One region of the Hydrogenophaga sp. GW101-3F08 genome, then DNA from elsewhere that is predicted to be linked to it. Evidence: riboswitches for the same ligand, from Rfam matches in the RefSeq annotation. Region 1 holds a riboswitch; the other holds the start of a gene.
The links. Region 1 has a riboswitch for cobalamin ahead of cobM (precorrin-4 C(11)-methyltransferase). Riboswitches for the same ligand answer to the same signal wherever they lie in the genome.
Positions count from the first base shown of each region.

Region 2: linked by a shared signal. The riboswitch ahead of AC07YZ_RS03560 (TonB-dependent receptor domain-containing protein) and the one ahead of cobM (precorrin-4 C(11)-methyltransferase) in region 1 are both predicted to bind cobalamin.

Region 1 is NZ_JBWKZP010000007.1:285,614-299,992, reverse strand. Features, by position in the region: gene AC07YZ_RS18630 (DUF1302 domain-containing protein) at 1-1,354, shown strand, start outside; gene AC07YZ_RS18625 (DUF1329 domain-containing protein) at 1,373-2,731, shown strand; gene AC07YZ_RS18620 (WD40/YVTN/BNR-like repeat-containing protein) at 2,731-3,825, shown strand; gene AC07YZ_RS18615 (efflux RND transporter permease subunit) at 3,836-6,283, shown strand; gene AC07YZ_RS18610 (alpha/beta fold hydrolase) at 6,320-7,156, shown strand; gene AC07YZ_RS18605 (ABC transporter substrate-binding protein) at 7,245-8,363, shown strand; gene AC07YZ_RS18600 (alpha/beta hydrolase) at 8,421-9,377, shown strand; gene AC07YZ_RS18595 (methyl-accepting chemotaxis protein) at 9,465-11,051, opposite strand; cobalamin riboswitch at 11,355-11,585, shown strand; gene cobM (precorrin-4 C(11)-methyltransferase) at 11,804-12,613, shown strand; gene AC07YZ_RS18585 (sirohydrochlorin chelatase) at 12,610-13,581, shown strand; gene AC07YZ_RS18580 (precorrin-8X methylmutase) at 13,538-14,251, shown strand; gene AC07YZ_RS18575 (cobalt-precorrin-5B (C(1))-methyltransferase) at 14,248-14,379, shown strand, end outside.
Region 2 is NZ_JBWKZP010000001.1:696,460-710,838, forward strand. Features, by position in the region: gene AC07YZ_RS03500 (aminotransferase class I/II-fold pyridoxal phosphate-dependent enzyme) at 1-477, opposite strand, end outside; gene bioD (dethiobiotin synthase) at 489-1,169, opposite strand; gene bioA (adenosylmethionine--8-amino-7-oxononanoate transaminase) at 1,159-2,538, opposite strand; gene bioB (biotin synthase BioB) at 2,544-3,581, opposite strand; gene bluB (5,6-dimethylbenzimidazole synthase) at 3,615-4,304, opposite strand; gene cobO (cob(I)yrinic acid a,c-diamide adenosyltransferase) at 4,311-4,976, opposite strand; gene AC07YZ_RS03530 (ABC transporter ATP-binding protein) at 4,992-5,792, opposite strand; gene AC07YZ_RS03535 (FecCD family ABC transporter permease) at 5,809-6,810, opposite strand; gene AC07YZ_RS03540 (ABC transporter substrate-binding protein) at 6,846-7,742, opposite strand; gene AC07YZ_RS03545 (bifunctional adenosylcobinamide kinase/adenosylcobinamide-phosphate guanylyltransferase) at 7,742-8,302, opposite strand; gene AC07YZ_RS03550 (cobalamin-binding protein) at 8,295-9,113, opposite strand; gene AC07YZ_RS03555 (cobyrinic acid a,c-diamide synthase CobB) at 9,110-10,456, opposite strand; gene AC07YZ_RS03560 (TonB-dependent receptor domain-containing protein) at 10,453-12,285, opposite strand; cobalamin riboswitch at 12,364-12,618, opposite strand; gene AC07YZ_RS03565 (DUF904 domain-containing protein) at 12,669-12,902, shown strand; gene AC07YZ_RS03570 (cell division protein ZapA) at 12,899-13,273, shown strand; RNA gene ssrS (6S RNA) at 13,359-13,538, shown strand; gene AC07YZ_RS03580 (sulfite exporter TauE/SafE family protein) at 13,699-14,379, shown strand, end outside.

The sequences.
Region 1 (14,379 bases):
GTACGACTCGAAATACCTGAGCGCCAACGACAACGACGGCACACTGGGCGTGAGCAACCAGCCCGGCCAGGCGGCCAACGCCTTCATCCCGGCCACGCGCAGCCAGCACGGCCGTGGCGGCGAGGTGCTGGACGCCTTCGTCTACGCCAAGGGTTCGGTGGGCGACATGCCCGGCTCGGTCCGCGTCGGCAAACACGCGCTGCAATACGGCGAGAGCCTGTTCTTCGGCCAGAACGGCATCGCCAATGCCCAGGGCCCGGTGGACGTGGCCAAGGTCGTCTCGGTGCCCAACTGGCAGTTCAAGGAAGTGCTGCTGCCGGTGGAGCAGGTCTCGGGCAGCCTGCAGGTGGCCGAAGGCGTGACGCTGGGCGGCTACTACCAGCTCAAGTGGCGCCCCAGCAAGATCCCGGGCGCGGGCAGCTACTTCTCGAACCAGGACTACATCGGGGGCGGCCAGGTGTTCTTCGGCCCGCCGCTGCCGCCGGTGCTGGTGACCGACAACAGCAAGGACCAGCTCCCCCCCGACAGCGGGCAGTTCGGCGGGCAGCTGCGCTGGTCGCCCTCGGGCAGCGACTACGAGTTCGGTTTCTACGCCGCGCGCTACCACGAAAAGACGCCCGCCGTGCCGGTGTTCGATCTGGTCAACGGCAATGTGCACAAGGTCTATGCCACCGGCATCAAGACCGTGGGCGCCAGCGTCACGTCCTCCATCGGCCAGCTCAACTGGGCGCTTGAAGGCTCGGTGCGCACCGACGCGCCGCTGGCCAACGACCCCGCCGTGCTCGGTGGCGCGCCCTTCATGCCGCCGGTGAACTGCGACGGCTCCGCCGGCAACCCCTGCTACGCCACCGGCAAGACCGCGCACCTGAACCTCTCGGGCATCTACGTGCTCAACAAGTCCGGCCTGTGGGACGGCGGCGCCCTGGTGGCCGAACTGGCCTGGAACCGGCTCATGAGCGTGGACAAGAACCCGAGCGCCGTGGGCTTTGGCGGTCTGGACCCCAACACCACCCGCAGCGCCATGGCGTTTCGCATGATCTTCGAGCCGCAGTACTTCCAGGTGCTGCCGGGTCTGGACCTGTCGATCCCGATCGGCCTGGGCTACAACTTCGGCGGCCGTTCCTCGGCCATCTTCAATTTCGCCGGCGGCGCCAGCAAGGTGGGCGACGTCAGCGTGGGCATCAAGGCCAAGTACCAGAACGCCTGGAACGTCGGCCTGAACTACACGGCCTTCTTCGGCAAGGAAAACACCTTCACCGTGGCCGACCCGCGCACCCCCACGCGGATGCTGTCCTTTGGCCAGACCCTGAAAGACCGCAACTACCTGTCCTTCAACGTCTCCCGCACCTTCTGACATTCCCGGAGAAACACCATGACACACAACGCAAAACACCCCTGGCTGCTGGCCGCGCTGCTGGCCGCCTCCCTGCCCGCACTGGCCGCCGTGACGGCGGAAGAAGCCGCCAAGCTCAAGTCCACGCTGACGCCGGTGGGCGCCGAAAAAGCCGGCAACAAGGCCGGCACCATCCCCGCCTGGGACGGCGGCCTGAGCAAGGCGCCCGCGGCCTACCGCAACGGCGACGTGCGCCCCGACCCCTTCGCCGCCGACAAGCCCCTGCTGTCGATCAGCGCGAAGAACATGGCCGAACACGCCGACAAGCTCACCGATGGCGTGCAGGCGCTGATGAAGAAGCACCCCGACTTCCGCATCGACGTCTACCCCACACGGCGCAGCGCCGCCATGCCGCAGTTCGTGTACGACAACACCTTCCAGAACGCGACCCGCGCCAAGACCGTGGACGCGGGCCATGGCGTGGAAGGCGCCTACGGCGGCATTCCGTTCCCGATCCCCAAGGACGGCTATGAAGCGATCTGGAACCACCGCCTGGCCTGGCGCGGCGGCAACTACACCATGCCGGTGCGGGTCTGGGTGGTGACGGCCGACGGCAAACGCAACATGGCCTCGGGCGGTGTGCAGACCATCAACCAGGCCTTCTACGACAAGGCCGGCAGCGTGGACAAGTTCGACGGCTTCTACAGCTTCGGCAAGTTCGTGGCCAATGCCCCGGGCTCCAAGGCGGGGGAGGCGATCCTGGCGCACGAAGGCATCAACGCTTCGGCACCGCGCGGCCTGTGGCAGTACCTGGTGGGTCAGCGCCGCGTGCGCAAGGCCCCCTCGGTGGCCTACGACACACCCGACTCCGTGACCTCGGGCATCGGCCTGTTCGACGAAGCCTTCAACCTGTTCGGCCCGATCGACAAACACGATCTGAAGCTGGTCGGCAAGAAGGAGATCTACATCCCCTACAACAACAACCGCGCCGCCGCCGCCAAGGTGGACGATCTGGTGACCCCGGGCACGCTCAACCCGGCCCAGGTGCGCTGGGAGCTGCACCGGGTGTGGGAAGTGGAGGCCACGCTGGCCGCGGGCAAGCGCCACGTGGTGCCCAAGCGCAAGTACTACATCGACGAGGACTCGTGGCAGATCGTGCTGTTCGACGGCTGGGACGCCAAGGGCCAGCTCTGGCGCACCAACTACTCGCTGATGCTCACCGCGCCGGACATCCCGGCCGTGACCAGCTTCGTGCTCTGGGGCGGCTATGACATGCAGACCGGCGCCTACTACCTGAACATGGCGTCCAACGAACTGCCCAAGCAGTACGAAGTGAAGGAGCCGATCCCGCGCGCCTTCTTCAGCCCCGAGTCGCTGTCCAGCGAGGGTGGACGGTGATGACTTCTGGAAGCGGCTTCGGCGTGGCACGCCGCAGCGCCCTGGCGGGGCTGGCGGGCTGGGCGCTGGCGGGCCTGCTGCCCACCAGCACCCGCGCGGCACAGAGCGGCGCGGTCCCCGCGGTGCTCTCGCGCCCGGCCCTGATCACCCCCAAGGCGCTGGGCGCTGCGATGCTCGCGGTCACGCGGGCCGGCGCCCGCCTGGTGGCCGTGGGTGAGCGCGGCACGGTGCTGCTGTCGGACGACCACGGCCAACACTGGCAGCAGGCGGCCGTGCCGGTGCAGGTGACGCTGACCTGCGTGGCCTTCGCCGACGCGCGCCACGGCTGGGCCGCCGGCCACCTGGGCACCATCCTGCACAGCGATGACGGCGGCCAGACCTGGCGCAAGCAGCTCGACGGCATCGCCGCCGCCGCCAGCGTGGCCGAGGCCGCGCGCGCCACGGGCGACGCCGCGGCCCTGGCCGATGCCCAGGCCCTGGTGGACGAAGGCCCGGACAAACCCTTCTTCGACCTGAGCTTCATCGACACGCGGCGCGGCTTCGCCGCTGGCGCCTACGGCCTGCTGTTCGCCACGGTGGACGGTGGCCAGCACTGGCAACCGCTCTCGGCGCGGGCGGCCAACCCGCAGGGCCTGCACCTCTATGGCCTGCGCGCCACGGCCGGGCAACTGGTCGTGGCCGGCGAGCAGGGCCTGCTGATGCGCTCGCTCGACGGCGGCGCCAGCTTCTCGGCCCTGCCCTCGCCCTACAAGGGCAGCTTCCTCGGGCTGCTGCAGACCCCGGGAGGCCACCTGGTCGCCCACGGCCTGCGCGGCTCGGTCTACCGCGCCGGCCCCGACGCGGCGCGCTGGGAGCGGCTGGAGAGCCAGACCGGCGCCACGCTGGGCGCCAGCGCCGTGCTGCCCAACGGCGGTTTCGTGCTGGTCAGCCAGATCGGCGAGGTGCTGATCGCGCCGCCCGACGCCGCCGCCCTGCGCCGCCTGCCGGTGCGCGAAGCCGTGCCCATCGCCGGTGCCGCCCTGGCCGCCGACGGCGCCCTGGTCCTGGCCAGCCTGCGCGGCATGCGCCGCCTGACCTCTTTGCCCACCGAGTGAACCCGTTCCCATGAACCACGATTCCCCCCTCGACGCCCAGCCCGTCGTCACGCGGCTGGAGGACTTTGACCCGGCATCGGGCACCGTCATCGAACGCGCCTTCTTCAACCACCGGCCCTGGGTGCTGCTGCTGAGCCTGTTGATCACCCTGGTGCTGGGCTGGCAGGCCACGCGGCTGCAGCTCAACGCCAGCTTCGAGAAGACCATTCCCACCGGCCACCCCTACATCGCCAACTACCTGGCGCACAAGGGCGACCTGGCCGGGCAGACCAACGCGCTGCGCCTGGTGGTGCAGACCAAGGAGGGCACGATCTTCGACCGGCAGTACCTGGAGACGCTGCAAAAGCTCAACGACGAGATCTTCCTGCTGCCCGGGGTGGACCGCCCGTTCATGAAGTCGCTCTGGACCTCCAACACGCGCTGGGTGGCCGTGACCGAAGAGGGCCTGGACGGCGGACCGGTGATCCCCGACGCCTTCGACGGCTCGCCGCAAAGCCTGGCCGAGCTGCGCGCCAACGTGGAGCGCTCGGGCGAGATCGGCCAGTTGGTGGCCGGCGACTTCAAGTCCAGCATCGTCTTCGTGCCCCTGCTCGACCGCAACCCCGAGACCGGCCAGGCGCTGGACTACGGCGAGCTCTCGCGCCAGATCGAGGCGCTGCGCGCGCGCTACGACAGCGACACGCTGCAGGTCCGCGTGATCGGTTTTGCCAAGGTGGTGGGCGATCTGATCGAAGGCCTGCAGCAGGTGTTGCTGTTCTTCCTGCTGGCGCTGCTCATCACCACCGCCCTGCTGTACGGCTACACGCGCTGCCGGCGCAGCACGGCGCTGGTGGTGGCGTGTTCGCTGGTGGCGGTGGTGTGGCAGTTCGGCCTGCTCGCGCTGCTGGGTTTCGAGCTGGACCCGTATTCGGTGCTGGTGCCCTTCCTGGTGTTCGCCATCGGCATGAGCCACGGCGCGCAGAAGATGAACGGCATCATGCAGGACATCGGGCGCGGCACTCACCGCGTGGTGGCCGCACGCTACACCTTCCGGCGCCTGTTCGTGGCCGGCCTGACGGCGCTGCTGTGCGACGCGGTGGGCTTCGCGGTGCTGTTCATCATCCAGATCAAGGTGATCCAGGACCTGGCGCTGATCGCCAGCATCGGCGTGGCGATGCTGATCGTGACCAACCTGCTGCTGCTGCCCATTCTGCTGTCCCACGTGGGCGTGAGCCCCAAGGCGGCCGAGCGCAGCCTGCGCGCGGACTCGGCGCAGGCCCTGCAGCGCTCGTGGCTGTGGTCGGGCCTGACGCGCTTCACCCGGCGACCCGCCGCCGCCATGGCGGTGGGCACGGGCGCGCTGCTGGCCGCGGCGGGCTTCGCGGTGAGCCTGCACCTGTCGATCGGCGACCTGGACCCGGGCGCGCCCGAGCTGCGCCCGGACTCGCGCTACAACCAGGACAGCGCCTACCTGATCTCGCACTACGCGGCCAGCACCGACATCCTGACCGTGATGGCCACCACGCCACCCGACCGTTGCACCAGTTACCCGGCGCTGTCCACGCTGGACGCGCTGGCCTGGCGGCTGGAGCAACTGCCCGGCGTGGAGTCCACCAACTCCATGGCCACGCTGTCCAAGCTGGCCATGGTGGGCTACAACGAAGGGCACCTGAAGTGGTTCGAGCTGCTGCCCAACGAAAGCGCTCTGGGCGGTGTTCAGACCCGCGCACCGCGTGAGCTGTTCAACCAGAGCTGCTCGTTCCTGGCGCTCTACGTCTACCTGAAGGACCACAAGGCCGAAACCCTGGAGCGCGTGGTGGCCGAGGTGGAGCGCTTCAAGGCCGAGCACGACACGCCCGAGCTGACGTTCAAACTCGCCGCCGGCAGCGCCGGCATCGACGCGGCGACCAACATCGTGGTGAAGCAGGCCATGCGCGAGATGCTGCTGTGGGTCTACGCCGCCGTGGTGCTGCTGTGCTGGATCACCTTCCGCTCCTGGCGCGCGGTGATCGTGGCGGTGCTGCCGCTCATGCTCACCTCCATCTTGTGCGAAGCGCTGATGGTGGGCTTGGGCATGGGCGTGAAGGTGGCCACGCTGCCGGTGATCGCGCTGGGCGTGGGCATCGGTGTGGACTACGCGCTCTACGTGCTCAGCGTCACGCTCACCCGCCTGCGCGCGGGCGCCAGCCTGGCCGAGGCCTACACCCACGCGCTGCAGTTCACCGGCCGCGTGGTGATGCTCACCGGCGTCACGCTGGCGCTGGCCGTGGGCACCTGGGCCTTCTCGCCCATCAAGTTCCAGGCCGACATGGGCATCCTGCTGGCCTTCATGTTCGTCTGGAACATGGTGGGCGCGCTGGTGCTGCTGCCCGCGCTGGCGCACTTCCTGTTGCCCGCCGTGCCCCGCAACGACCCCGCCGAAAACGCCGCGAACGCCAGCGCGCCCTCCCTCGTCACGGCGGCCGGCCAAGGCACCTGAACGGCTCCACCCACCCCCTCTCTGAAAGTTCACCCCATGAACCTTGAAGCCAGCATCGACGTCCAGGGCGTGCCCATCCGCTACCGCGACAGCGGTGGTCCAGGCATGCCCATCCTCCTGACCCACGGCATCGGGGGCTCGCTGGAGCTGTGGGGTTCGCAGTTCAGCGAAGACCTTCAGGCCCACCGCCTGATCGCCTGGGACATGCCGGGTCATGGCCTGTCCGGCATGGGAGAGCAGCCCTACGACCCCGACAAGTTCGCGCGTTTTGCCTGGCAGTTCCTGGACGCCCTGGGCATCCAGCGCGTGGTGCTCGCGGGCAACTCGCTCGGCGCGGCCGTCTCGGTGCGCATGGCCGGTCTCGCCCCGGACCGGGTGGCCGGCCTGGCACTGGCCAACGCCGCCACCCTCGGGCGCAACGTGTTCGCGCCCTTCCGGATCATGACGCTGCCGGTGCTCGGCGAGCTGATGAACAAACCCGGCCCGACGGCGGTGGAGCGCCAGATCCAGGCCATTTTTCACAACCGCGGCGTGGCCACCGCCCCCATCCGTGAAGCCATCACCCGCAACGTCCACAAGCCCGGCGGCGTCAAGGCTTTCCTGGCCACACTGCGCCGCATGTCCGATCTGGGCGGGCAGAACACACAAGGCGTCTCGCGCACGCTGGGCGTGTTGAGAGCGGTCCAGGTGCCCGTGCTGTTCGTGCACGGAAAACACGACACGGTGGTGCCTCTGCAGCACTCCGTTGCCGCCCACGCCGTCACGCCCGGTTCGACGCTCCTGGTGCTGGAGGACTGCGGGCACACCCCCCAGCTGGAGAAGCCGACCGAATTCAATCGTTCGCTGAACCGCCTGGCGAGCGCCTGCGTTTGACGGCAAACCACGGCCCTCGGGCCCCAGCTGCAAGGCAGCGCCCCACCCCGAACCGGCGCCGGTCCGCGCGCCCCAGCGTCCTTCGCCCATGCCCACGCACCACCTGCTCCGCTTCGTGATCGGTCTCGTGCTGGCCGCCCAGGCCGGTCTGGCCATGCCGGCCGGGGCCATCGTCATCGGCCAGTCGCTGCCGCTCACCGGCAGCGGCTTTCCGGTGGCCAACCGGGTGCTGGCGGGCGCCAAGGCGTACGTGGAACGCTTCAACGCCAGCGGCGGCCTGCAGGGCCGGCCCCTGGAGCTGGTGACGCTGGACGACGGCGGCGACCCGGGCCGCCACGCGGCCAACCTGCGCAGCCTGGCCCGCCAGCACCGCGCGGTGGCCGTGCTCAACTGCCTGGGCGAAATCGCCTGCCAGGCCGCCGCCGAGGCCACGCGTGAACTGCGCCTGCCGCTGGTCGGCCCGATGTCGGGCGCGCTGGCGCTGCGCTCGCCCACGCTCCCGCAGGTGTTCAGCCTGCGCCCGGACGACGCGCGCGAAACGGGCGCGCTCGCGCAGCAGCTGCAATCCATCGGCATCACACGCGCCCTGCTGCTGAGCGACGGCGCGGAACCGGCGCGCGGCGCGGCGCTGGCGCAGGCCCTGGAGCGCTCGGGCATCCGGCTGCAGCGCGCCACGGTCGATGGCAACGCCGAAGCGATCGCGGGCGCCTTGCAGCGCATGGTGCCCGGCGCGCAGCAGGCGCTGGTGATCCACCTCGGCCTCAACGGGCAGGACGCGCTGGGCCGGCTGGACGCCAGCCAGTTCGCGGGGGTGCCCGGCACCATCGCCACCCTGTCGTCGGCCGGGTTGACCCACATGACGCGGCTGTTTCCCGGCCGGCTGATCGGCTACACCAGCGTGGTGCCCAACCCGGAGACGCCCCAGTTGCCGGTGGTGCGCGAGTTCCTGCGCGACGCCGATGCCTTCATCGGCCCCGAAGCGGTCACCTTCGAAGGGCTGGAGGCTTACCTCAACCTGCGCCTGCTGGCCGAAGCCCTGCGCCGGGCCGGCCCCTCGGTCGACAGCGCCCGGCTCGCGCAGAGCCTGGAAGCCCTGGGCGCGTTCGACATGGGCGGTTTTCGCCTGCGCTTCGGCCCCGACCAGCACCACGGTTCGGAGTTCGTCGAGGTCGGCCTGCGCGCACGCGACGGCCGCCTGCTGCGCTGACCGCCCCTTGCGTCTTCACACCCCGACCTCTTTGTCATACCCACAACAGGAGACCCCATGACCCTCACCACCACGCTCCCGCGCGCGCCCATGGACCCCGGCCTCGCCGGCTTTCTGGCCCAGGCCGCCGCGCAGGGCAACCCGCCGCTGGAGGCGCTGCCGCCCGCGGTCGGGCGCCAGATCTACCGCGACCTCGCCGCGGGCCTGGGGCTGCCGCCGCCGGTGGTCGCCACGGAAGACCGCAGCATCGCGGGCCCCGGCGGGCCGCTCAAGCTGCGCATCTACCACCCCGACGCCCCCGGGCCGCTGCCCGCGCTGTTGTACGTGCACGGCGGCGGCTACGTGATCGGCGACCTGGAAACGCACGACGCGGTGTGCCGCGGCCTGTGCCACCAGGTGGGCGCCGTGGTGGTGGCGGTGGACTACCGGCTCGCGCCCGAGCACCCGTTTCCCGCCGCCGTGGACGACGTGGTCTGCGTGCTGCAGTGGCTGGCAACGCACGTGAAAGAACTGCGCGCCGACCCGTCGCGCATCGCCGTGGCGGGCGACAGCGCGGGGGCCCAGCTGGCCGCCACGGCCTGCCTGCGTACCGCCGGCACGATCACGCCGCGCGCCCTGGGCCTGATCTACCCGGTGGCGCAGCACCACAGCGAGCCCAGCGCCTCGATGGCGGAAAACGGCGAGGGCAAGTTCCTCACCCACGGTGTGATGCAGTGGTTCATCGGCTGCTACCTGGACGGTCGCAGCGAACTCAGCCGGCACCCGGACTTCGCCCTGCTGAGCGCGCCCACGCTGGCCACGCTGCCGCCCAGCTGGGTCGCCACCATGGGCCACGACCCGCTGCGCGACGAAGGCCACGCGCTGGCGCAGCGCATCGAGCAGGCGGGCGTGGCCACCGAGCACCGCCACTACCCCAGCGCCATCCACGCCTGCATCCACTTCACCGCCGTGTCACCGGTGGGTGCCCAGGTGGTGGCCGATCTCGCGGGCTGGCTGCGCGCGCGGCTGTCGTGACACACCCGGGGCCCTCCCGCACAAGACGGCGGCGCCCACCGACTGGGCACAACGCCAGGCCTGCAGGCGACCCCTGACAACACAGCTTTATCCGACTTGCGCAACCAGGCCCTGCTGGGGCGCAAACCGGAAGGCGGCGACCGTCTGCACCAGGTCGTCAGCCTGGCTCTTGAGGCTGCTCGCGGCCGATGCGATCTGTTCCACCATGGCCGCGTTTTGTTGGGTGTTCTGGTCCATCTGGGTGACGGCTTCGCTGACCTGACCCACCGCGCTGCTTTGCTCGGTGCTGGCCGCACTGATCTCGGCCACGATGTCGGTCACGTGGCGGATGCTCTGCACCACGTCCTGCATGGTGCTGCGCGCGCGATCCACCAGGGCCGAACCCTGTTCCACACGGACCACGCTGTCAGAGATCAGGGTCTTGATTTCTTTCGCCGCTTCGGCGCTGCGCCCGGCCAGCAGGCGCACTTCACCCGCCACCACCGCAAAGCCCCGGCCCTGTTCGCCAGCGCGCGCGGCTTCCACCGCCGCATTGAGCGCCAGGATGTTGGTCTGAAAAGCGATGCCATCGATCACGGAGATGATGTCGGAGATCTTCTGGCTGGAGGTGTGGATGGCCTTCATGTTGTCCACCACCTGACCGACCACCTCACCCCCCAGGACCGCCACCGACGAAGCGCTTTGTGCCAGCGAGTTGGCCTGGCGCGCGTTGTCGGCGTTCTGGCGCACGGTGGAGCCCAATTCTTCCATGCTGGTCGCCGTCTGCTCCAGCGCGCTGGCCTGGCTTTCGGTGCGGCCGCTGAGGTCGTGATTGCCCTGTGCAATTTCGGTGCTGGCCATGGCCACCGACTCGCTGCCCTGGCGCACGCGGCTGACGATGCCGGCCATGTTGTCGCGCATGGAGCGCAGGCTGTGCATGAGGCTGTGGTGGTCGCCGGCGCGAATCGGCACCTCCACCGCCAGATCGCCCTGGGCAATGCGTTCGGTGATGGCGCTGGCCAATGCCGGCTCACCGCCGAGCTGCCGCACGATGCTGCGCGACATGAGCAGGCCGATGCCCAGCAGAACCAGGGCCATCGCAAGTGCGCTCAGGCCCATCTTCAAGGTGCGGTCCCAGATGGTGGCGGTCACGGTGTCCACATACACGCCCGAACCGATCACCCAGCCCCAGGGCGCAAAGCCCTTCACATACGAGACCTTCTGCACCGGGTTTTCGCTGCCGGGTTTGGGCCACATGTAGGGCACGTAGCCGGCACCGCCCTTTTTCACCGTGTCCACGAACTCGCGGAACAGGAAGGTGCCTTCGGGGTCCTTGTTCTCGCTCAGGTCCTTGCCTTCGAGTTCGGGGCGGATCGGGTGCATGACCATCACGGGCGTCATGTCGTTGATCCAGAAATACTCCACTTCGCTGTAACGCAGCGCACGGATGGCAGCCAGCGCCTGGGCCTTGGCATCGGCTTCACTCAGGCCGCCCTTGGCTGAGAGGCTGTGGTAGTGCGTGATCAGGCCATGGGCGGTCTCCACGGTCTGGCGCACGCCGCTTTGGCGCTCTTCCATGATCAGCGTCCGCTCCGACGTGAGGAACAGGGCCAGCAGGATGACCAGGCCCATGACGGCGCTGGCGACCAGAATGAAAAGGCGTCGCGAGACGCTCAGGGTTGTCAGCTGGAACATGGTGGGTCCTGACGAAGAGAGGCGCCAAATGCGCAGGTTATGGGATCCATATGGGGCGATGCGATCCGCAACGCATCCTGAAAAATGGCGAAGCGAGCTCTAACTATCGGCCGATCGGGCGCAATCTGTACGGTCAAAGCGAGCCGGATTTCGCCGCCAATTCGCGGCTTCGGCCGGGGGCCACCACTGGCGGTGCCGGCCCTTGCCTGTCGGCACCGAGCCGGGTATCGCGGTCCATCGAGCCTCAAAAAGGGCCCGCCTCTGAGACCTCGCCCCCAGCGCGATCACCGATGCGTTCTGATAGCATCGCCCCACGTTAGAGGTGTTCCGAGACTGTTCAGTCGATGGAATTAAACGGGAAGTCGGTGCGCTGGTCCAGAAACCTGGACCCCCTATTCCGACGCTGCCCCCGCAACGGTAAGCAAGACAAACCTGGCAAGACAGCCACTGTGCTCACGCATGGGAAGGCGCCAGGCAGAAGAAGCCCTTTCTTCACTTGCGAGCCCGGAGACCGGCCTGTGACGACATGTGCGGCATTGCGGTGGGCGATGTGAGCCGGTGGCAGGCCCATGAGTGCCTGCGCTGCCTCTCCTTCATTTCCCCCCGCGTCCGCGTTGTGCTTCTTGCGCGCGGGTGTGCGACTGGAGAGTTGGAATGGTTTCATGCACGGAGCAGGCCCAGGCCTGCCGGCGGCGCGCCGTCGTCGCTTTCGTTTTCGTTTTCGACATGGCCGCCCACCGGCCCACACGGCCATGACGGGCACCGTCTGGTTCGTGGGTGCCGGCCCGGGCGACCCGGAACTGATCACCGTCAAGGGCCGCGCCCTGGTGGAAAGGGCCGGCGCGATCCTCTTCGCGGGCTCGCTGGTCAACGAGGCCGCGACCCGCTGGGCGCCCGCGGGCTGCGCGATCGCCGACAGCAAGGACATGACGCTGGACCAGATGGCCGCCTGGCTGCTGGCGCAGGCGCAGCGCCACGAGACGGTGGTGCGCCTGCAGACCGGCGACCCCGCCCTGTACGGCACGCTGATCGAGATGGTGCAACCGCTCGATGCGGCGGGCGTGCCGGTGCGCGTGGTGCCGGGCGTGTCCTCGGCTATGGCCTCGGCGGCGGCCGGCGTGGAGAGCTTCACCCTGCCCGAGGTGACGCAGAGCGTGATCTTCACCCGCGTCGAGGGCCGCACGCCCATGCCGCCGGGCGAGGACCTGGCCGCCCTGGCCGCCCACCACTGCACCCTGTGCATCTTTCTCTCGATCACACTGCTGCACAAGGTGGAAGCGGGCCTGCGCGCCGCCGGCTGGGCCGAGGACGCGCCCATCCTGGTGGTGCACAAGGCCAGTTGGCCGGGCGAGGAACTGATCGTTCGCGGCACCCTGGCCGACATCCGGCAGCGCTGCCGAGAGGCCAAGGTGGTGAGCCAGTCCATGGTGATCGCCAGCCCCACGTTGGGCGCGCGCCACTGGCCCACCCTGGCCAAGTCCCGGCTGTACGACCCCAGCTTCACCCACCGCTTCCGCCGCGCCAGCGCGCCCGCCACCCCCACCGTCCCGGAGTCCCCATGAACGCTGAAACCATTCTGCTGGTGGGCCACGGCTCGCGCGAGCCCTCGGGCAACGACGAGATCCAGGTCTTCGCCGAACGGCTGCGCCTGCGCCAGCCCGACTGGCGCATCGAGGTCTGCTTCATCGAGTTCTCCGAGATCACGCTGAGCGAAGGCCTGAAGCGCGCGGCCGCCGGCTCGCAGCGCGTGTGGGTGCTGCCGCTGATCCTGAACGCGGCGGGCCACGTGAAGATGGACATCCCCCAGGCCATCGCCCATGCCCGCCTCCAGTTCCCGCTGGTGCAGTTCCAGTACGCGCCCCACCTGGGCGCGGGCGAACCGATGCTGGCCATCCTGCGGCGCCGCCTCAAGGGCGCGATGCAGGCGCTGGACATGCCCGACCCGCGCACCACCGGCGTGGTGATCCTGGGGCGCGGCTCGTCCGACCGGCAGGCCAACGGCGACATGGCCCGCATGGCGCGCTGGCTGATGGAGGAAACCGAGCACGAGCTGGTGGACCTCGCGTTCACCGGCATCACCCACCCGCGGCTGGAAACGGTGGTGCAGCGCCAGAGCCTGCTGGGCATGAAGCAGGTGGTGGTGCTGCCGTATTACCTGTTCAACGGCACCCTGGTGGAACGCATCACGCGCCAGGTGGAACACCTGAGGGCCCAGTACCCGACACTGCGTTTCGTCTCCACCAAGTACTTCGGTTTCGAGCCCGAGATCTTCGAGCTGCTGGAACAGCGGGTGGGCGACATGCGGCGCCACGCGCCGGCCGCGCTGATGCCCTGCGACGGCTGCAAGTACCGCCACTTTGCCGAGGAACACGGCCTGGGCGGACACCACCACGACGACACGCTGCCGCACAGCCACGACCACGGCCCTGCGCATCCGCACGAACACCCCCACGTGCATGAACACGAGCATGCCCACGCAGATGCCCATGGACACGACCACGGACACCCCCATGACCATGCCCGCGCCTGACACCGCCAACGTCGTCACCGAGCAGCTCACCGCCGCGGGCCGCGCCATCGAGCACGACTCGTTCGCGGTGATCGACCGCGAGGTGCTCTCGCACCCGTACACGCCAGATCAGTGGCCCATCGTGCGCCGCATGATCCACGCCAACGCCGATTTCGACTTCAACGGCCTGACCGATTTCCACCCCGGCGCGGTGGACGCGGGCCTGACCGCCATCCTCTCGCGCGGCACCCGCGTGGTGGCCGACGTGGAGATGATCTGCGTCGGCCTCTCGGCGCCGCGCCTGGGCCACTTCGGCATGGGCACGCACCAGTTCATCTCCGACCCGGACGTGATCGAGCAAGCCAAAACCGAAGGCACGACCCGCGCCGTGCAGGCCATGCGCAAGGCCCACCGGCTGGGCCTGATCGACGGCGCCATCGTGGGCATCGGCAACGCGCCCACGGCGCTGATCGAGGTGGTGCGCCTGATCCATGAAGAGGGTGCACGCCCCGCGCTGGTGGTGGGCATGCCGGTGGGGTTTGTGTCGGCGGCCGAGTCCAAGGACCTGATGGCGCTGCAGACCGGCGTGCCCTGGATCGTGATCCGGGGCCGCAAGGGCGGCTCCACCCTGGTGGTGGCCGCGATCCACGCGTTGCTGGGCCTGGCCGAGGCGCGGGAGCTCGCCGCGTGATGCAGAAGGACGCGCCCCGCGGCACCCGCACCGGTTTCACGACCGGTGCGTGTTCGGCCGCGGCGGCGCGTGCGGCGGTCATCGGTCTGGTCACGGGTGCGGTGCCCGATGAGGTCGAGTGCCTGCTG
Region 2 (14,379 bases), on a different contig from region 1:
GTCGAGCCGGGCCAGATCGCCATGGGGGAAGCGGTGCACCGTGGCCTTAGACAGGCGCGCGCCGTCGATCAGGCAGGCGTGGTTCAGCGCGTCGGAAAACAGCGCATCGCCCTCGCCCACCAAGGCCGGCACGGTGCTGGCGTTGGTGGCGTAGCCGGCGTAGAAATACAGGGCGCGCGGCAGGCCCACGGCCTCGGCCAGCTCGCGCTCCAGCGCCGCGTTGGCCACGCTGTGGCCGCTCACCATGGGCGAGGCCCCGGAGCCCACGCCGTAGCGGTCCACCGCGGCGTGCACCGCCTGGCGCAGCAACGGGTCTTGCGCGAGGCCCAGATAGTCGTTGCTGCAGAAGGCCAGCAGGGACACGCCGTCCACGTTGAGCCGGGCGCCCTGCTCGGGCACCACGGCTCGGCGCACGCGGCGCAGCGCCTGCGCGTCCAGCGCGGCCAGGCGGTCATCGAATTCGTTCAACCAGCTCATTTGCAGATCCTTCATCGCCAGGTGTCGGGCAGGTTCAGCACGATCTGGCGTGCGTCGGGGGTTTGTGGGTGCCAGGGCACGACGCCCAGCAGCGGCGCTGGCAGCCAGTGGCGCAGCGTGTCCATGTTTTCGTCGCGGCAAGCCATGCCGGGGTCGATCGCATTGGCCACCCAGCCGGCCAGGTGCAGGCCGTCGGCGCGGATGGCCTCGGCGCTCAGCAGCGCGTGGTTCAGGCAACCCAGCCGCAGGCCCACCACCAGCACCACCGGCCGGGCCAGTGCCACCGCCAGGTCGGCCAGGGTCTCGTCTTCGTTCAGCGGCACGCGCCAGCCCCCCGAGCCCTCCACCAGCACCACGTCGGCCAGGCTCCGCAGCTTGCGGTGCGCGGCCACCAGCTCGGCCACGCCCACGCGCCGGCCCGCGCGCGCGGCCGCCAGGTGCGGCGACAGCGGCTCGGGCAGCGCCACAGGGCAGTCCAGTTCGGGCGGCACGGCCACGGTGGACGCGGCGCGCAGGGCCATCGCGTCTTCCGCCACCCACTCGCCACCCTGCTGCACCAGGCCCGCCGCCACCGGCTTCATGCCGACCACGCGGCGGTGCCGGCGCGCCAGCGTGTGCAGCAGCGCCGCGCTCACCAGCGTCTTGCCCACACCGGTGTCGGTGCCGGTGACGAAGCAGCCGTCAAACGCCATCGCGGTCTCCCGCCACCGGCACAGGCTCCGTTTCCTCGGCCAGCGCGGCCTGCAGCGCGGCCAATGCTCCGCGAGCCAGCAGCTCGCCCTCGGCCTCGTCGATCACATAGGGCGGCATGGCGTAGAGCGTGTGGCCGATGGGGCGCAGCAGCAGCCCCTGCGCCAGCGCGTGGCGGGCGTAGCGGCGGCCGAAGTCGGGCAGGCTGCTGACCACGTCCCATGCGAAGACCATGCCCTTGCGTCGCGCGAAACGCACGCGGGGGTGGGCCGCGAGCGGCGCGAACTGCGCGGCCAGGCGCTCGCTGGTGACCACGTTCTGGCGCAGGGCGTCGGTCTGGTCAAACAGATCCAGCGTGGCCAGCGCGGCGCGGCAGGCCAGCGGGTTGCCGGTGTAGCTGTGCGAATGCAGGAAGCCGCGCGCCACCTCGTCGTCGTAGAAGGCGGCGTACACCGCGTCGGTGGTGAGCACCACCGACAGCGGCAGCGTGCCACCGGTCAGGCCTTTGGAGAGGCACAGGAAGTCGGGGCGGATGCCCGCCTGCTCGTGCGCGAACAGGGTGCCGGTGCGGCCAAAGCCGACCGCGATCTCGTCCAGCACCAGGTGCACCTGGTAGCGGTCGCAGAGCGCGCGCGCGCGCCGCAGGTACACGGGGTCGTGCATGGCCATGCCGGCGGCGCACTGCACCAGCGGCTCGACGATCAGCGCCGCGGTTTCTTCGTGGTGCTCGGCCAGCCAATCGCCCAGCGCCGCAGCAGCGCGCTCGGCCACGTCGGCGGGCGATTCGCCCGGTGCCGCGCCGCGGGCGTCGGGGCTGGGCACGGTGGCGGCCAGGCGCACCAGCGGCGCGTAGGCTTCGCGAAACAGCGCAATGTCGGTCACGGCCAGCGCGCCCACGGTCTCGCCGTGGTAACCCCCGGCCACGCCGACAAACCGGTTCTTGCGCGCGCGCCCGGCGTTGCGCCAATGGTGGGCGCTCATCTTCAGCGCGATCTCGGTGGCGCTGGCGCCGTCGCTGCCGTAGAAGGCGTGGCCCAGGCCGGTGAGCGCGGCCAGCCGCTCGGAGAGTTCAACCACCGGCGCGTGGGTGAAACCGGCCAGCATCACGTGGTCCAGCGTGTTGAGCTGGTCCACCAGCGCGGCGCGGATCGCGGGGTGGTTGTGGCCGAACAGGTTGACCCACCAGGAGCTGATCGCGTCCAGATAGCGCCGGCCTTCGTGGTCGTGCAGCCACACGCCCTCGGCCCGCGCCACCGGGATCAGTGGCAACGCCGCGCCATCGGGCGCGTGCAGCTTCATCTGTGTGCAGGGATGCCACACGGCGGCCAGGCTGCGCTGGCGCCAGGCGGCGTTGGTCGACACGCCGGTCATCGGCGTCAACCGCCGAAGGTGTGGCGGGTTTTCAGGCCCAGGCGCTTGAGCAGTTCGCGGTCGCGTTCCACGTCGGGGTTGCCGGTGGTCAGCAGCTTGTCGCCGTAGAAGATGGAATTGGCACCGGCCACGAAACACAGGGCCTGCACGGCATCGCTCATCTGCTGGCGCCCGGCCGACAGGCGCACCCGCGCGCGCGGCATGGTGATGCGCGCCACGGCGATGGTGCGCACGAATTCCAGCGGGTCCAGGTCGGGCTGGTCGGCCAGCGGCGTGCCCGCCACCTTCACCAGGTGGTTGATCGGCACCGACTCGGGATAGTCGGGCGAGAGGTTGGCGAGCTGGGCCACCAGCGCGGCGCGCTGCAGGCGCGACTCGCCCATGCCCACGATGCCGCCGCAGCACACCTTCACGCCCGCGCCGCGCACGCGCTCCAGCGTGTCCAGTCGGTCCTGGTAGTCGCGCGTGGTGATCACCTCGCCGTAGAAGTCGGGCGCGCTGTCCAGGTTGTGGTTGTAGTAATCCAGGCCAGCGTCGCGCAGGGTTTCGGCATGGCCCTCGGACAACATGCCCAGGGTGGCGCAGGCCTCCAGGCCTTCCTCTTTCACGGCGCGCACCAGCTCGGCCACGGCCTGCACATCGCGGTCCTTGGGCGCGCGCCAGGCCGCCCCCATGCAAAAGCGCGTGGCCCCGGCCTGCCGGGCGCGCTGGGCGGCCTCGCGCACCGCGTCCACGCCCATGAGCTTGCCGGCCTCAACGCCGGTGTCGAAATGCACCGACTGCGGGCAGTAGCCGCAGTCTTCGGGGCAGCCGCCGGTCTTCACCGACAACAGCGTGGCCAGCTCCACCTCGGTCGGGTCGAAGTGCTCGCGGTGCACGGTCTGCGCGCGGTACATGAGATCGGAGAACGGCAGGTCGAACAGCGCCTGGACCTCGTCCACCGCCCAGACCCGCCGGCCGGTGTCGACCGCGGGAGCCGGTGCTTTGCGCGGGGCATGGAAATGCAGGGGCTGCCCGGCGGCAGGAAGGGTGGTCGTGGTCATCGGTAGGTCTCCTAGGGTTCAAGCAACGGGGGGTCACCCCGCCACCGTTTCACGTTGGCCCAGGGGCTGGCCCCAGGCGTCTTCAAACAGCATATTGTCCAGCGCACTGCGCTGGGCCCAGCGCTGCTGCTGGAGCATCGGCTCCTCGTAAAAATGGTGCACCGGCCCGATGCACAGCAAGGCAACGGGCTCGGCCCCGGCGGGCATGCCCAGCAGTGAGGCCACGGCCACCGGGTCAAACATCGAAACCCAGCCCATGCCCAGCCCCTCGGCGCGCGCGGCGAGCCAGAGGTTCTGAATGGCGCAGGCGACCGAGGCCAGGTCCATCTGCGGCAGGGTCCTGCGGCCAAACACATGCCGCTCGCGGCCGTCGGCCAGCGCCACCACCCAGACTTCCGCCGCGTCCATCAGCCCCTCCACCTTGAGCCGCATGAACGCGTCTTCGCGCTGGCCCAGCGCATGCCCGGTCAACACCCGTTCCTGCTCCACCAGCGCCTGCAGCGCGCGCCGCAACGCCGGCGACGCCACGCGCAGGAAGCGCCAGGGCTGCATGAACCCGACGCTGGGCGCGTGGTGCGCGGCGGTCAGCAGGCGTTGCATCACCTCCGGAGCGACCGCCCCGCCCGCGAAGTGGCGCATGTCGCGCCGCTCGAAGATGGCGCGGTACACGGCATCGCGTTCGGCCGGTGAGAAGGCCTGGCTGGGGGTGGGCGAATGGGGCATGGGGCTTCAGTCCTCGATGCCACGCTGCGCGGGAATGCCCGCCTTGAACGCGTGTTTCACCAGGGTCATCTCGGTCACGGTGTCGGCCAGCTCGATGATCTCGGGTGGGCAGCGCCGCCCGGTGATGACCACGTGCACGTCGCGTGGGCGCTCGCGCAGCGTCTGCAGCACATCGTCCAGCGGCAGCCAGCCGTAGATCAGCGGGTAGGTCAGCTCGTCGAGCGTGACCATGAAGTGTTCACCACCGAGGATCGCCGCCTTCGCCTTCTGCCAGCCGTCGCGCGCGAGCTGGGCGGAGTGTTCGAGGTCCTGACTCTTCCAGCTGAATCCATCGCCCAGTCCCTCGATCAAGGGCCCCCACGCTGCGCTGCCTTGCGGCTCGCTGCCCTCCGAGGGGGCGGTCCCGCCTTGGGAGCGGCCCGGCGGCGGCCCGACCTCCGCCAGCCACTCGAAGACGCGGTGCTCGCCGAAGCGCGCGCTGGGCACTTTCATAAACTGGAAAATCTTCACCCGCTTGCCGTGCACGTGCGTGCGGCCCAGCGCGCGCAGCGCCAGGCCAAAGGCGGCCGTGCTCTTGCCCTTGCCGTCGCCGGTGTGCACTATCACGAGGCCCCGGCGCTCGCCCTCGGGTTTTTCGTAGCGCTTCTCGGTGGGTGGGGTTTCGATCTGCATGGGGTTCCTTGGGGTCTATGGGGGCAGCGCGACGAAGCGCGTGCCCAGGGGATGGATGGCGATGCGGTGGTCGAACACGGCTTCGAGCGCGCGGTGCGCCGCAGGCTCGGCACAGGGCCCGGTGTGGCGCACCTGGCCCTGCTGCATCACCACAATGTCGTCGGCCATCAGCGCCAGCGTGATCTCGTGCAGCACGCTCACCACCGTGCGGCCCTGGCCCACCAGCTCGCGCACCAGCGCGATCCAGTCGGCCTGGTGCGGCGGGTCGAGGTTGGCCAGCGGCTCGTCCATCAGCATCACACCGGCCTCGACCGCCAGCAGTCGCGCCAGCAACACGCGCTGGCGTTCGCCGCCCGAGAGCGAGCCCAGCGGCCGCGCGCGCCATTCCCAGGCCTGGGTCTGGCGCAGCGCGCGCTCCACCGCCGCGTGGTCGGCGTCGCTCGGCGGGGCCAGCCAGGCCTGGTGCGGCAGGCGCCCGAGCAGCGCCACGTCGTGCACGGTGAGGTCGTCGGCGCTGGCCTCGCCCGCGCCGCTCTGCGCCAGCCAGGCCAGGGCACGGGCCCGTTCGCGCGGCGCCATGCCGGGCATGGGCTCGCCGTGCAGCAGGACCTCGCCACCGTGCGGCAACACACCGGCCAGCGCGCGCAGCAGGGTCGACTTGCCCGCGCCGTTGGGGCCGACGATGCTGGTCCAGCGGCCCGCTGCGAGCGACACATCGATGCCGTGCAGCACCAGCCGGTGCGCGGCGCCGTGGCCCAGGCTGGCGCTCAGGTTCAACGCCTGCAGTGCGGTGGCTTGTTCGGTACAGATATCCATCGGGTCTTCCTTTGCCCTACCCCACCCGCCGGCGCATCAGCCAGAGCAGGTAGCCGCCGCCCAGCACCGCGGTGAGCACACCCACCGGCAGCTCCTGCGGCGCCATCAGGCCACGCGCCAGGGTGTCGGCCAGCATCAGCAGCACGCCGCCCATGAGGCTGGCGAGCAGCACCAGCCAGGCGTGGGTGGTCTTGACCACGGCGCGCACCAGGTGCGGCGCGGCCAGGCCCACGAAGGCGATCAAGCCGGTCTGCGCCACGGCCGTGCCGGTGGCCAGCGCGAGCACCCCCACCAGCGCGGCACGCAGCGGCACCAGCGGCAGGCCCAGGCTGAGCGCCGTGGCCTCGCCCAGCGCCAGGCCGTCGAGCACGCGCGACAGGCCCCAGGCCAGCAGCAGGCACACGAAGCCGATGCCGCCCATGAGCAGGCAGGAGGCCCAGCCCACGAAACCGGTGGAGCCCAGCATGAAGGCCTGCATGGCCTGCAGGATTTCGGGCACGCTGAGCGTGACCAGCGAGGTGATGGCGCCCAGCACCACCCCCACCACCACCCCCGCGAGCAGCAGGCGCAGCGTGTGCTGCACACCGCGCGCCAGCGCCAGCGTGAGCAGCACCGCGAGCACCGCGCCCACGAAGGCCGCGCCGGTCAGGCCCAGGCGCACCACCCACTGCGTGGCAAACGGCGAGACGCCCAGGCCCGCCAGCGCGAGCGCCACGCCCAGCGACGCGCCCGAAGCGCTGCCCAGCAGAAACGGATCGGCCAGCGGGTTGCGAAACAGGCCCTGCGCCACCGCGCCGGCCAGGCCCAGCAGGGCCCCGGCCGCGAAGGCACCCACGGTGCGCGGCGCGCGGATGTCCCAGACGATCTGCGCGGCCACCGGGTCCGCGAGCATGGTCCACACCGCTTCCAGACCGGTGCTGCCCACCCCCAGGCCCAGCACCCCGAGCACCCCACCGAGCAGCACCAGCCCCACGGCCAGGCTCAGCGCGCGGGTGACGGGGCGGGGCATGGGGGCCATGGCGGCGGGGTGTGCGGCGGCGCTGTTGCCTGGGCTCATGGGGCTTTGTCCTGCAGGCAGCGCGCCATGAGGCGCGCCGCTTCGGCCATGCGCGGGCCCGGTCGCACCAGCACGTCGGATTCGGCGTCGGGGAACACGCAGAGGCGGTCTTCGCGCACGGCGCGGATGCCGCGCCAGCCGGGCCGCTGCGTCATGCCCTCGAAGTTGCGGTCGCCCACCATGATCAGGTCCGGGTTGGCGCGCACCACGAATTCGGGGTTGAGTTTGGGGAACGGCCCCAGGTGCGCGGGCACGATGTTCTGCACGCCCAGGCGCGTGAGCGTCTCGCCGATGAACGACGAGGTGCCCGCGCCGTAGGGCGCGCGGTTCACCTCGAAATACACCCGCGTGTTCTTCACGCGCGCCGGCAGCGACTGCGCCGCCGCCGACACCGCCGCGTCGATGTGGCGCCACACACGCTGGCTCTGCGCGGCGTCCACGCCCAGCACCCTCCCCACCTTGCCCAGCACGCGCTGCACGTCGGCATGGCTCTTGGGCTCCAGCGCCACCACCTTCAGGCCCAGCCCCTCCAGCCGATCGATCACCCGCGAAGACTGCGCCAGCAGCACCACATCGGGCCGCAGCGCCACGATGGCCTCCACGTTGGGATCGATGCCGCCGCCCACGCGCGGCAGCTTGTCCAGCGACGCGGGCCAGTTGGAATAGCGGTCCACGCCCACCAGCCGCGCGCACTGGCCGAGCTCGCACACGGTTTCGGTGAGCGAGGGCAGCAGCGTCACGATGCGCTGCGGCGGCGCGTCCCAGCGCACGGCCACACCGCGGTCGTCCACCACCTCGATGCCTGCGGCGTGCAGCGCGCCCGCGCCCACCAGCAGCCAGGCCGCGAACCCCCATCGCCAGAGGCGCCCAAGGAACTTCGGGAGGTGAATCATCATGTCCCTTTGAATAGGAGTGGCAGGCCCGCCGCCATCAGCGTGACACGCTCGCAGGCGGCGGCCACGGCCTGGTTCAAGCCGCCGAGCGCGTCCACGAAAGCCCGCACCTCGCGCCCCATCGGGATCACGCCCAGACCGATTTCATTGCCCACCAGCACCACCGGGCCGGCGGCCTGTTCGATCGCGCCGCACAAGACCCGGGACGGCTCGGTGGGGTCGACCGCCGCGCCGTCCATCGGCATCAGCAGGTTCGTCAGCCACAGCGTGAGGCAGTCCACCACCACCAGCGTGTGCGGCGCACTGTGCTGGCGCAGGGCCTCGGCCAGCGCCAGCGGCTCCTCCACCGTCGCCATGCCCGGCACGCGCTGCGCGCGATCGCGCTGGTGGCGCGCGATGCGCTCGCGCATCTCATCGTCCCAGGCCTGGCCAGTGGCGATCAATACCGCGCGGTGCGCGGGAGACGCGTCCAGCCATTGCCGCGCCAACATTTCCGCGCGGCGCGACTTGCCGCTCTTCTGGCCGCCGAGGATGAATTCGCTGCGCGCCACGTCAACCATGCTGGTCCATCCATTGCAGGACGATGCGCTGCATCTGCGCCACGCCGTCGGTGAGCGCGGCCGGGCCGGGCTGCAGGATGTCGGCCGACTTGATCTCGAACAGCTGCCCGGTCTTCACCGCCGCCACGTCCTGCCAGCCGGCGCGCGCGGCCACTTTTTCGGGCCGGAACTTCTTGCCACACCAGGAGCCGATGACGATGTCGGGGTTGCGGCGCACGATCTCGGCCGGGTCGGCGATGATGCGGTTCTTGCCCAGGGACTCAAGCGCCAACTCCGGAAACACGTCTTCGCCCCCGGCGATGCCCAGCAGCTCGGACACCCAGCGGATGCCGCTGATGTGAGGCTCGTCCCACTCTTCGAAGAACACCCGCGGGCGGCGCTTGCCGAACGCTTCGAGCACCCGCACCGACTGGCCGATGGCGTCGAGCCGGGTGCGCGTGGCGGCGATCCAGGCCAGCCCTTCTTCGGCACACCCCACCATGGCCGCCACCTGGTACAGCATGGAAAAGATCTCGTCCACGCTGCGCTGGTTGAACACCGTGACCTGCACACCGGCGCGGATCAGCGCCGCGGCGATGTCGGCCTGCAGGTCGGAGAAACCGAACACGCAGTCGGGCCGCAGCTCCAGAATCTTGTCGATCTTCGCGTTGAGAAACGCGCTCACCTTGGGCTTTTCCTCGCGCGCACGGCGCGGGCGCACCGTGTAGCCCGAGATGCCCACGATGCGGTGCTCCTGCCCCAGCAGGTAGAGCCACTCGGTGGTCTCTTCGGTCAGGCAGACGATGCGCTGCGGGCCCAGGCGGGTGTTCACGCGGTGGCTCCTTCGGGCAGAAACAGCGCCGCCGTGGCCGCCGGGCTGGAGGCCATCCAGGCGTGGAAATAGCTGGCGCGCAGCGCGCCGCGCTGGTACACCGCCTCGCCCGCACCGGCCGCGCCTGCGCGCGCCGAGGCGGTGTGCAGCACCGGCTCCAGCGCCGTCTCGCAGCGCGAATAGTGGAAGGTGTGGCCCCGCAGTTCGCCCTGCGCCAGCGCGAGCTTCTGCGGCCCCAGCGCGGCCAGGCGCGGCTGCATGCGCACCACGCCGGGCAGCAGGCCCCACAGGGCATGGCTCTGGCCCTGCGGGTCCACGAGGTCATCGAACAGGGCCATCATCCCGCCGCATTCGGCCCACACCGGGCGCCCGGCAGCCACATGCGCGGCCAGGCTGTCGCGGCTCACCTGGCTGGCGGACAAGGCCTCGGCGTGCAGCTCCGGGTAGCCGCCGGGCAGCCAGACCGCGTCGCACGCGGGCAGGGGTTCATGGGCCAGCGGCGAGAAGAACACCACCCGGGCGCCCAGCGCGCGCAGGGTGTCCAGGTTCGCGGCATAGATGAAGCAGAACGCCGCATCGCGCGCCACGGCCACGGTCTTGCCGGCCAGCAGCGGCGCCACTGCGGCCGGCTCGGCGGGTGCCTCGAACACCACCGACCAGCGCGCCAGCGCCGCCGTGTCCATCTGGCCCAGCGGGGTGTCCACCAGCGCGTCGGCCGCGGCGTCGAGCCGGGCCAGCGCGTCGGGCAGCTCGGTGGCCACGGTCAGGCCCAGGTGGCGCTCGGGCAGCGTGAACGCTGGGTTGCGCATCACCGCGCCCAGCCAGCCCGACGGCGCCGCACCGCCCTGCGCGGGCAGCGCGTCGCGCAGCATCTGCGCGTGCCGCTCGCTGGCCACGCGGTTGGCCAGCACGCCCGCCCAGGGCAGGCCCGGGCGGTAGTGCTGCAGGCCAAAGGCCAGCGCGCCAAACGTGCCGGCCATGGCCGACGCGTCGATCACCGCCAGCACGTGCAGGCCGAAGCGCCGCGCCAGATCGGCCGCGCTGGGCTCACCGTCGAACAGGCCCATGACCCCTTCGACGATGATCAGGTCGGCGTCCTGCGCGGCCGCGTGCAGCCGCGCCCGCACGTCGGCCTCGCCGGTCATCCACAGGTCCATGTTGTGCACCGGGTGGCCGGTGGCCAGCTCCAGCCACATCGGGTCCAGAAAATCGGGCCCGCACTTGAACGCCCGCACCCGCCGCCCGGCGCGCGCGTGCAGGCGGGCCAGCGCCGCCGTCACGGTGGTCTTGCCCTGGCCCGAGGCCGGGGCCGCGACCAGGATGGCCGGGCAGGTGATCTTCACCGCTGCGGCCTCCAGTCCACGGTCACGTAGGCGGCCCGGCCGGGCTGGTTGTAGCCCCGCGCCGTCTCGTAGGCCTTGTCGGCCAGGTTGTTCAGGCGCAGGTTCAGCGACCAGTTCGGGTCCAGCCGGTAGCGCGTGTGCAGGTCCAGCGTGGCGAAGCCGGCCAGCGGCACGGTGTTGGCCGCGTCGTCGAAACGGCCCGACATGGCCAGCAGGGACGCGCCCCAGGTCCAGGCGCCGAGCTGGTGGTCCAGGCTGGCGGTCAGGGTTTCATCGGCGCGCCGTTGCAGCTTGCGCCCGTTGGCCAGGTTGCGCGCGTCCAGCAGCTCCAGCTGCGTGCTCCACGACCACGCCCCGGCCGATGCCGCGTACGCCAGCGACCAGCCTTCGATGCGCGCCTGCGGCACGTTTTCCACCACCGGCTGGGTGGTGATGAAGCCGCGCACGCGGTTATCGAAACGGGTCAGCTTGACTTCATGCGCATCGCGGTTGTAGGTCAGGCCGAACTCGCGGTTCTTGCCCCGCTCGGGCTGGGTGCTCGGGTTGCCCACGAAGAAGGGCGACACCCAGTACAGGGTGTTGAACGACGGTGTCTTGAACGAGGTGCCGTAGGCCAGGTGCGGGCGCCAATGGGGCGTGAGCTGGAAACCGTAGCTCGCGACGCCGGTGGTGGCGCCCCCGAACTGCGAGTTCTCGTCGCGCCGCAGGTTGGCCTGCCAGAGGTGGCGGCCCGCCTCGCCCTGCAGGCCCGCGAACAGCGCCCGGGTGGTGCGCGAGTTGACCGCGTAGGCCTGCGTGCTGTCCACCGACTCCTTCACGGCGTCGAAGCCCACGATGGCATTGCCCAGCGCGGTCTTCCAGTCGTTCTGCAGCGTCAACTGGGTCTGTTCGGTGTCGAAACGCGAGGTGGACAGTTCCTCAAAAGAGGTGGAGCGGTCGTCGCTGCGCGAGAGCTTCAGCTGCGTACGCGCCTGGGGCGACCATTGGCGCTCCAGACCCCAGCCCAGCACGCGGGTCACCACGTCCGAGTGCACGTCGAAGTCGCCCGGCCCGCGGTCAAACCCGGAGCTTCCGTTGGCCTGGCTGAAATGCGCATCCGTGGTCCAGCCGGGGGCCAGGGTCCAGCGCATCGAGCCCGAGGCGCTGTCCTGATCGAACCCGTCGTTGTCGGGGTTGTGGCCGCCAAAGGCCACGTCCGGGTTGGTGGCGGAGAAACCGGTTTCACGCACGGTGCCGGCGTTGAGCGTATAGGTGAAGGTTTCGCTGCCGCCGCTCAGGCCGGCGCTGGCGCTGCGGTGCCCGTAGCTGCCCAGCGTGACGCTGGCGTTGGGGTGAAAGCCGGGCTCGCCGCGCCGCGTGAAGATCTGCACCACACCGCCCACCGCGTCGCTGCCGTACAGCGCCGAGGCCGGGCCCTTGAGCACCTCGATGCGCTCGATGGCGCTCAGCGGGATGTTGTCCCACGAGGCCGCGCCCGAGGTGGACGAACCGTAGCGCACGCCATCGATCAACAACAACACGTGGCGGGTTTCCGTACCGCGGACGAAAAGCCCCGACTGTTTGCCCAGGCCCCCGTTGGACGACATCTGCAGGCCGGCGTTTCGGGTCAGCAGCTCGGACAACGTGCGGCCCGACGCCTGCTGGATCGCCTCGGATTCGATCACCACCACGTCGCTGAGCAGGATGTCGGCACGGGTGTCGGACCGGGTGGCCGTGACCACAACCTCGGGCAGATCCGGTGCTGGCGCGGTCTGGGCATGGGACAAGGACGAGACGAGGATGGCCAAAGGCAGCGCCGCCGTGGGAGCGCGCGAGAAACGGTTTTTCATGAGAAACAAGGGAGCTGATGTGCCCTCACCGCCTTCCCCGACGGTGCCTGAGCGTCACGACGGCACGCCCTTCATGAACGCACCACCACCTCGTTGGCCGGTATCCGGGCTGGCAGATCGACCTTCATCGCCTTCCCGGTGATCTGGCCTGAACCAGTTCTCCAGTGGCTGTGGGATGAACGCGGAGCGACCTGAGAGCATCAGGCGGCTCGTCTGCTTACCGTTGCGGGGGCAGCGCAGGTTAGGTCCGTTCGGCGTGAACATTCCCTCCTGCTTCCCGTTGAACTGCGGCGTGTGAACCACACCGCGAGCACCAACAACCGGCATTGTAAGCCCCGGGTTTTCGCGGCAACCCTACAATGTCTCAGCAACAATTCGTCACCATGGCCGATCCCAAGTACCTTGACCAGATCACCGAACGCGTGGAGCGCCTGCTGTTGCGCCATGAGGAACTCCAGCGCACCAACGCCTTGTTGATGGACCAGGTGCTGGCATTGCAGGCCGAGCGCGACCTGCTCAAATCGCGCCTGAACACGGCGCGTGCACGCATCGAAGCGCTGCTCGAACGCCTGCCGGAGGCCGACGCCCCCGAGGCCCATCGCAAGGACAGCGAATGAACAAGCCCGCGAGCAAACAGGTTGAAGTCCAGATCATGGGGCAGAGCTACCTGCTCGCGTGCCCGATCGGTGGCGAATCCGCGCTGCTCGACGCGGTCGAACGGGTCGACACGGCCATGTGCCGCATCCGCGACGCAGGCAAGGTGAAGGCACGCGACCGCATCGCGGTGCTGGCCTCGCTCAACCTCGCGTTCGAGCTCTCGCAGAAAGAATCCCAGATCTACCAGGCCTCGTCCTTCGATCACACCGAACCAGGCCCGGACACCGCGGAAGCGTCGGCCGAACCGCTGGACCCGGCGGCCCAGGCCCGCATGGACGAACTGATCCGCCGCCTGGACCACACGCTCGGACGCGACGGCCAGTTGATCTGAGTCAGCGGGCACGCAGCCCGTCGGTCGATCTGCTTTTTTTCTGGACCAGCGGTCCACATGAGGCCACCGCAGCGCCTACAATTTGAACCGTCTGCAGTGCGCGCCGGGCTTTATATTTCCTTGAACCAATGCTCATTGAGCACGGACTAGGTACATTGCCTGATGGGTGTGAGCATCTCGCGTCAGATGAACCCGAAGTCACGCTGCCCTGGCCCACCTGAACCCCGGTTCAGGATGACGGTCCGGCGGCACTTGCAGGCACCCTATTCGATACACCTCCCTGCGCCGCTTCGCGGCTTCCCCCCTCTCCTGCGGGAGGGGGGACGTGCCCTGTGGCCCGGCGAAGCCGGTTCCACGGGCACTCTGCATGGCTCCCCCTCCCCTTCCCACCGCGCCCGCTTTCGGCGCCTGGTCACTGACCCCTCATGATCCTCGAACCTCTGCTCATTGCCGAACTGGTTGTCCTGGGCCTGTGCACGGGCTTCCTGGCTGGCCTGCTGGGCATTGGTGGCGGCATGCTCATGGTGCCTTTCATCAGCGCCATCCTGAGCGCGCGCGGCGTCGCCCTCGATCTTGCGGTCAAGATGGCCATCGCCACCTCCATGGCCACCATCATCTTCACCTCGGTCTCCAGCGTGCGCGCGCACCACCGGCGCGGCGCGGTGCGCTGGGACATCGTCCAGCGCCTCGCGCCCGGCATCGTGCTCGGCGCGGCGCTCGCCAGCCTGGGCGTGTTCGCCCTGCTCAAGGGTGCGTGGCTCGCCATCGTGTTCGCCGCCTTCGTCGGCTTCTCGGCCACGCAGATGCTGCTGGACAAGAAGCCCAAGCCCACACGCACCCTGCCGGGCACGGCGGGCCAGCTCGGCGCGGGCTCGGCCATCGGCTTTCTGTCGGGGCTGGTGGGCGCGGGTGGCGGGTTCGTCAGCGTGCCGTTCATGACCTGGTGCAACGTCGCCATCCACAACGCCGTGGCCACCAGCGCGGCGCTGGGCTTCCCGATCGCGCTGGCCAACGCGCTGGGCTACGTGGTGGCGGGCCAGGGCGTGGCGGACTTGCCCGTGGGCGCGGTGGGCTACGTGTACACACCGGCGCTGCTGGTGATCGCC